Spirosoma aureum: one gene and its partner. The protein of the gene in region 1 interacts with the protein of each later gene in a pairwise test. Links are inferred from orthologs where the notes say so. Each region holds a gene or a part of one and is shown on either strand. Other genes may lie near its edges. The genes, in order: G8759_RS08885 and G8759_RS26925.

What was found.
Region 2: the proteins of G8759_RS08885 (region 1) and G8759_RS26925 interact in binary tests that used the Escherichia coli proteins (3 or more experiments, as listed by UniProt). The link is inferred for Spirosoma aureum from one-to-one orthologs.

What each region holds. Positions count from the first base shown.
Region 1 is NZ_CP050063.1:2,226,141-2,229,419, forward strand. The notes cover bases 1-2,952. They hold G8759_RS08885 (ABC-F family ATP-binding cassette domain-containing protein), read left to right. Parts: upstream 1-456; coding sequence 457-2,448; downstream 2,449-2,952. Other genes in these bases: G8759_RS08875 (bile acid:sodium symporter family protein), read right to left, coding at 1-99; G8759_RS08890 (DUF3667 domain-containing protein), read right to left, coding at 2,527-2,952. In the rest of the region: more of G8759_RS08890, read right to left, coding at 2,953-3,279. UniProt on the Escherichia coli protein: Genetic data indicate it may be involved in ribosome assembly or function.
Region 2 is NZ_CP050063.1:6,778,346-6,782,021, reverse strand. The notes cover bases 200-3,548. They hold G8759_RS26925 (2-oxoglutarate dehydrogenase E1 component), read left to right. Parts: upstream 200-561; coding sequence 562-3,348; downstream 3,349-3,548. Other genes in these bases: odhB (2-oxoglutarate dehydrogenase complex dihydrolipoyllysine-residue succinyltransferase), read left to right, coding at 3,427-3,548; mce (methylmalonyl-CoA epimerase), read left to right, coding at 200-381. In the rest of the region: more of mce, read left to right, coding at 1-199; more of odhB, read left to right, coding at 3,549-3,676. UniProt on the Escherichia coli protein: E1 component of the 2-oxoglutarate dehydrogenase (OGDH) complex which catalyzes the decarboxylation of 2-oxoglutarate, the first step in the conversion of 2-oxoglutarate to succinyl-CoA and CO(2).

The DNA of each region.
Region 1 (3,279 bases):
AGGCCAAAGCTTCGCCAGCCCGATCATTGCCAATAAAGCAAGTATAAACCAATCGAGCCCGACGCGGGCCAGGAGTGTGCCTAACGAATTTTTTGCCATACAGATTGGTAACTGGCTTAAAGCCGGTTTCGTTTCTGTCAAGCCACTTCGTTTTGCCTATCTGGAAAAAGTTCAATAAGGCTGGATAAAGAAAAAAGGCTAATCAGTTGATTTAGAGGTTTTACGCTCGTAAACTGATTAGCCTTTCTGTGAAACTGGAGCCTCCTACGGGATTCGAACCTGCGACCTACGCATTACGAATGCGTCGCTCTACCAGCTGAGCTAAGGAGGCAATGTTTAATGAACAATGAATAATTTATTGCCAATTGACATTATTCATTTTTTTATCGGGTGCAAATATAACAGGCCGGAATTTAATAACGCAACTATCCGTTCTATTTTTGGTAAATTTGCAGCATGATTTCCATTACGAACCTCTCGTATTATTTGGGTAGCCGGGCTCTCTATGAAAATGCCTCGCTCCACATCAAACCCAACCAGAAAATCGGCCTGATTGGCCTGAATGGTACTGGTAAGTCGACATTGCTCCGTATTATCAACGGTGAATATCAGGCCGATGGGGGTGTTATTTCTAAAGCAGGTGATGTAACAATCGGCTTCCTGAACCAGGATCTGCTATCATATCAGACGGATGATTCGATCCTGTCGGTAGCCATGCAGGCATTTGCCCGTCAGAATGAATTGCAAAAACAGATCGACGAGTTGCTCCACGAAATGGAAACCAACTATCGCGATGAACTGGTCGATAAACTGGGTAAAGTACAGGAAGAGTTCGACGCTCTGGATGGTTATACGATTCAGTCCAGAGCCGAAGAAATCCTGGAAGGGCTAGGCTTCTCGACCGACGATTTACATAAACCGTTAAAGTTGTTTTCGGGTGGCTGGCGAATGCGGGTTATGCTCGCTAAACTGCTCTTGCAAAAGCCGTCGCTGCTGATGCTTGATGAGCCAACCAACCACCTGGACTTACCCTCGATTCAATGGGTCGAAAAATACGTTCAGAATTACGAAGGAGCCGTGATCGTGGTTTCTCACGACCGCGAATTTATTGATAATGTGGTCGATACCATTGTTGAAGTATCGGGTGCAAAATTAAATTATTATGCCGGTGACTACTCCTATTATATGGAGGAAAAGGCGCTGCGAAATGAGATCCAGAAGGGCGCTTTTGAAAACCAACAGGCAAAAATCCGGCAAACGGAGCGGTTTATCGAACGGTTTAAAGCGAAGGCATCAAAGGCCAAACAGGCACAAAGCCGGGTTAAACAACTCGAACGGATGGAGCTTGTCGACGATGTGATCGACAGCAATGCCCGGGTAAACTTTAAATTTAACTTCTCGCAGCAACCGGGCCGTCATATCTTGCACTTAGATGATATTTCGAAAGCTTACGGCGAAAAACGAATTCTGACCCATTCCACCGCTCGGCTCGAACGGGGTGATAAAGTTGCCTTGATTGGCGCAAATGGACGCGGAAAGTCAACGCTGCTGCGGATCATTTCGGGTTCAGAACCCATTGAGGGAGAGCGGGTTCTTGGCTACAATGTCTCGTTTAGTTTCTATGCCCAGCACCAGCTTGAATCACTACGGGTAGAGGATTCGATGCTGGACGAACTCAAGCAGGCAAACCCAACCAAATCGGACGGCGAACTGCGTGGTGTACTGGGATGCTTTCTGTTTTCGGGCGATGACGTTTTCAAGAAAATCAAAGTGCTGTCGGGGGGCGAAAAATCGCGGGTGGCTTTGGCAAAGGTGTTGCTCTCACAAGCCAATTTCCTGCTGCTTGACGAACCGACCAACCACCTTGATATGCAGTCGGTAAACATTCTGATTCAGGCGTTGCAGCAGTACGAAGGTACGTACGTAGTTGTTTCACACGACCGATATTTCGTGTCGCAGATTGCCAACAAAATCTGGTATATCGAAGACGAACAGATTAAAGAATACCCTGGCACCTACGACGAATACGAGTGGTGGCAGGAAGAACGCAAAGCGCAGGGCTTACCAACAACGAAACAACCCGTTGACACGTCAAAAACACTGCCAGTAGCCAGTCCGGCACCGGCTACAAACGGCCATGCGCTCAATGGAAATGGCAAGTCAGCTACCAATGGGCGGGTTTCGGAGGAGGAACGGAAAGAATGGCAGAAGACGCTCAAGAATCTGAATCGTCAGGCTCAGGAGTCGGAAACTAAAATTGCTCAGCTGGAAGATCGAAAAAAATGGCTTGAAACCGAGCTTGCCAATCCAGCCACTTATGGCGACGATAAGCTGATGCAGGCCAAAAATGACGAGTATCGGCACATAATTGCCCAAATCAACCAACTCCAGGACGAATGGGAATTAGCCATGCTGGAAGCTGAAGAATGGGAAAAGAAACTGGCGTAACCCGCTAACTTATATTGGTTTTATGCAACAACAGCCGGAAGGATCAACTTTCCGGCTGTTGCTTTATATCGTGTGGAACTAAGCGCCGAACCTCACATATAAAAAGAAAGCGCCACCGGAAACAATTACCCAACTGATAAGTGCCAGCAGGGTAGCCGCGCTGGTTTTAAGGTAGTTGACTGGCTTTTGGTAGTTCAGGAACTGGTAATAGGCAACCGTTAAGTAGATTAGTTGAAACAACAGTAACGACCTATTTAAATAAGGTAAATAGTCCCTGAAAAGCAGTCCCAGTGCTAAGGTCAAAACAATACTGAATAGCGAGAAAAAACTCGAAAAGAAAACCTGAGCGACTAAATGCTCGGCATAGTTGATGCCGGTTCTTCGGAAATAGAGCCAGAAAACGAATGCAAAAAGTGGTATGGCGGCTAGACCAACGATGTTGATGTTTTCTTCGATGAAAAGCACGGCCTGCCGACGGCGCATCACATAAGGTAATCGCTCTTTAGTGACAGTTGGCTTTAGCTGTTGCGTCGTTTGTCGCTTATCCGGATAATTGATCGTATAGGGTTTTATCAGAATATTGACGGATAAATTGAGCCCCAGCACCAGTAAGAGAAACGAGAACGGATTAAAGTACTTTTTACGCTTCTTCTCCAGTATGTATTCTCGGGCCGTAACACCCGGCTGAATCGTCAGATTTTTGATCAGCGAGAGAACACTTTTATCAACGCTGAAAATGGCCTGAAAAAACTCGTCGAGAATATGTAGAAGCTTAAAGCGGGGCAAATGCGCCGTCTGACCACAGGTTGGACAATGGATAAAATGATTTTC
Region 2 (3,676 bases), 4.6 Mb from region 1 along the record:
GTCCGCGACATTGCCGCGTCCAATGATTTATTTACAAAGCTTCTAGGCATAGAGCCCTATAAATCCGAAATAGTGGAAACGGAAGGAGTCGCAACGTCTTTCTTCCGAATCAATCAAACCAAAATTGAGCTACTGGAAGCCTTAACTCCGACAAGTCCGATTGCCGGATTTCTGGAAAAGAAAGGGGAAGGCATCCATCATATTGCCTTTGAAGTAGATGATATCTATGCAGAAATGGATCGGCTAAAAGGCGAAGGCTTTACGTTGCTGAGCGAAACACCCAAAACGGGAGCCGACAATAAGCTTGTCTGTTTTTTACATCCGAAAGGAACCAATGGCGTATTAATCGAACTATGTCAGGAGCGCAAAAATAGTGACTAAGCCTTTTCTATGTAGCCATTAGATTAAGAAGGCATTGATCAACTAAACCCTCATGAATACTGTTATAAAACGAAGGGTGTCGTTACTAGCAAAGACATAGAATAAAAACCAAAAATTTTAGGGCCAACTGTTTGGCCGATACGTTACCTTTGCGGGTCAAAACAACGACGCGCCCCCGTCATGGATCAGTACTCATATATCGCCAATTCCGACGCGGCTTACGTAGATCAACTCTATCAGTCTTACAAGCAAGACCCCCAGGCAGTTGACGAAAGCTGGCAGCAATTTTTCAAAGGATTTGAATTCTCATTGACCTATGGCGAAAACGCCAATGGGTCCAATGGTAAAACCAATGGCGCTTCAGCCAATGGAAACGGGCAAACCGCCCATCAGGCTGATGTTTCGGCAAAGCCGGTTGACGCCAGCCACGCCGAAAAAGAAGTTTCGGTCGCTAGTTTAATTAAAGCGTATCGGTCTCGTGGCCATTTGCTGGCCAAGACGAACCCGCTGAAAGCCCGTAAAGACCGCCAGCCTCGGGTCGATCTTCCCGATTATGCGCTGTCTGACGCGGATCTGGACACCGTATTTGAATCGGGTAAATTACTCGGAATCGGACCCGCTACGTTACGGGTCATTATGGATTCGCTTCGGAAGATTTACGCTGGTGAGATCGGTTTCGAGTATATGTACATCCGCGAACTGGATGTCAAGAACTGGCTCCGGAACAAAATTGAGAAGGAAGCACTCGTGTTTATGCCTTCTCTCGATGAGAAAAAACGCATTCTCGAAAAACTGAATGAAGCTACCGTTTTTGAAAACTTCCTGGCCACAAAATATTTGGGTCAGAAGCGGTTTTCGCTCGAAGGTGGTGAGGTAACTATTCCGGCGCTGGATACAATTATCAATCAGGCGGCCGACATGGGCGTTGAGGAAGTGATGATCGGTATGGCCCACCGGGGGCGCCTGAACGTATTGGCGAATATTCTGGGCAAATCATACGAATCAATATTTGATGGGTTCGAAGGAAATGTGCCCGATCAGGTACATGGTGATGGTGACGTTAAATACCATCTTGGCTATTCCAGCCTGATTGAAACCAAATCGGGAAAGCAGATCAGTGTCAAACTGGCTCCGAACCCGTCGCACCTGGAAGCCGTCAATCCGGTAGTTGAAGGGTTTGTGCGGGCACAGGCCGATGAAGAATACAAAGGCGACTTTACCAAAATAATGCCCATCCTGATCCATGGTGATGCTGCCGTGGCCGGGCAGGGTATTGTCTATGAAGTGACACAAATGGCTAAGCTGGCGGGTTACAAAACCGGCGGTACAGTCCATTTTGTGATTAACAACCAGATTGGGTTTACGACTGACTTTGAAGATGCCCGGTCGTCGATTTACTGCTCCGATGTGGCTAAAATTATCGATGCGCCGATTTTTCACGTAAATGGCGATGATCCCGAAGCGGTAATTTTCTGCGCTAAACTGGCGGTTGAGTTTCGTGAGAAGTTCAATCGTGATGTCTTCATCGATATGGTCTGCTATCGTCGCTACGGTCATAATGAAGCCGATGAGCCGAAGTTTACCCAGCCAACGATGTATAACATCATCGATAAGCACGCCAACCCGCGTGAGCTCTACAAAGACCTGCTTATTCAGCGGGGCGATGTAGACGCCGAACTGGCAACGCGCATGGATACGGAGTTTAAAAAGCAATTGCAGGATCGCCTTGATCGGGTGAAACAGAAGGCCGAAATTCCCTATAAACCACTGCGCCTTGACCTTGACTGGGCTGAGCTTCGGTTTAGTGAGCCGAGTGATTTTGATAAGTCGCCCGAAACGAAAATTTCGCCCGAAACGCTGGAATTGGTCGGTAAAGCTCTGGTGAAAATTCCGGAAGGATTTAAGCCGTTGAAGCAAATTGACAAATTGCTGAAAGATCGGCAGACCATGCTCAACGATACGAAAATGGTGAACTGGGGAACGGCTGAATTGCTGGCCTATGGTTCACTGCTGCTCGAAGGAAAGCCCGTTCGGTTGAGTGGTCAGGATGTGCAGCGTGGTACATTCTCGCACCGCCATTCCGTGCTGCATGATGCTGAAACGAATCAATCGTATTCGTCGCTCGATTTCATTCAGGAAGGCCAGCAGAAGTTTCAGGTTTACAACTCGCTGCTGTCGGAATACGGTGTGTTGGGATTTGAATATGGTTATGCCATGGCGAACCCCCACGCATTGGTCATTTGGGAGGCACAATTTGGTGATTTCTCGAATGGTGCCCAGTTGATCATCGACCAGTTTATCGCGGCTGCCGAATCGAAGTGGGGTATCCAGAACGGTTTGGCGCTCCTGCTGCCGCATGGGTACGAGGGTCAGGGACCTGAGCACTCGAATGCCCGTCCAGAACGCTATTTACAGCTCTATGCCGAACACAATATGGTCGTGGCCAACATCACGACGCCAGCCAACTTCTTCCACCTGATGCGTCGGCAACTGGCATGGGCATTCCGTAAACCACTTGTGGTTATGTCGCCTAAGTCGTTGCTACGTCATCCCAAATGCATTTCGCCTGTGGATGAACTGACGCAAGGTAGCTTCCAGGAAGTTCTTGGCGATAGTTATGCACAGGCTAAAAAGGTGAAACGCGTCTTACTTTGCACGGGGAAAGTGTATTATGACCTGTTGGACAAGCAGCAGGCTGATCAGCGTGATGATGTAGCTATCGTTCGGCTGGAACAGCTGGCTCCATTGCCTAAAAAACAGTTGGATGCTGTACTGAGTCAGTACAAAAAAGCGGAGCTATTCTGGGTACAGGAAGAACCAGAAAACATGGGATACTGGTCTTACCTGTTGCGTGTCGGCATGGGTCTGCCGATTATCTCACGGAAGGCTGCGGCTTCGCCAGCAACGGGTTACCCCAAAATACATACCCAGGAACAAGCAGACATCGTTCGCAGAGCGTTTGAATAACAAGGAGTTTTGCCATTTGTGGTTTATCGTTTTAATAGAACGATAAACCACAAACCAAGAACCACAAACTATAGAAAAATGGCCGTTGATATGAAAATTCCTCCAGTGGGGGAATCCATTACCGAAGTTACTGTTGGCACCTGGTATAAGAAAGAAGGTGATCATGTAAAAATGGACGACGTTCTCTGTGGACTCGACTCCGATAAAGCGACGTTTGAATTAACGGCCGAAGCCGACGGAATCCTTCACATTCTGGCACAGGAGGGCGATGTGTTGCCGATCGGCGCCAGCATTTGCACAATTGATAACGGCGGTAGCGCACCAAGTG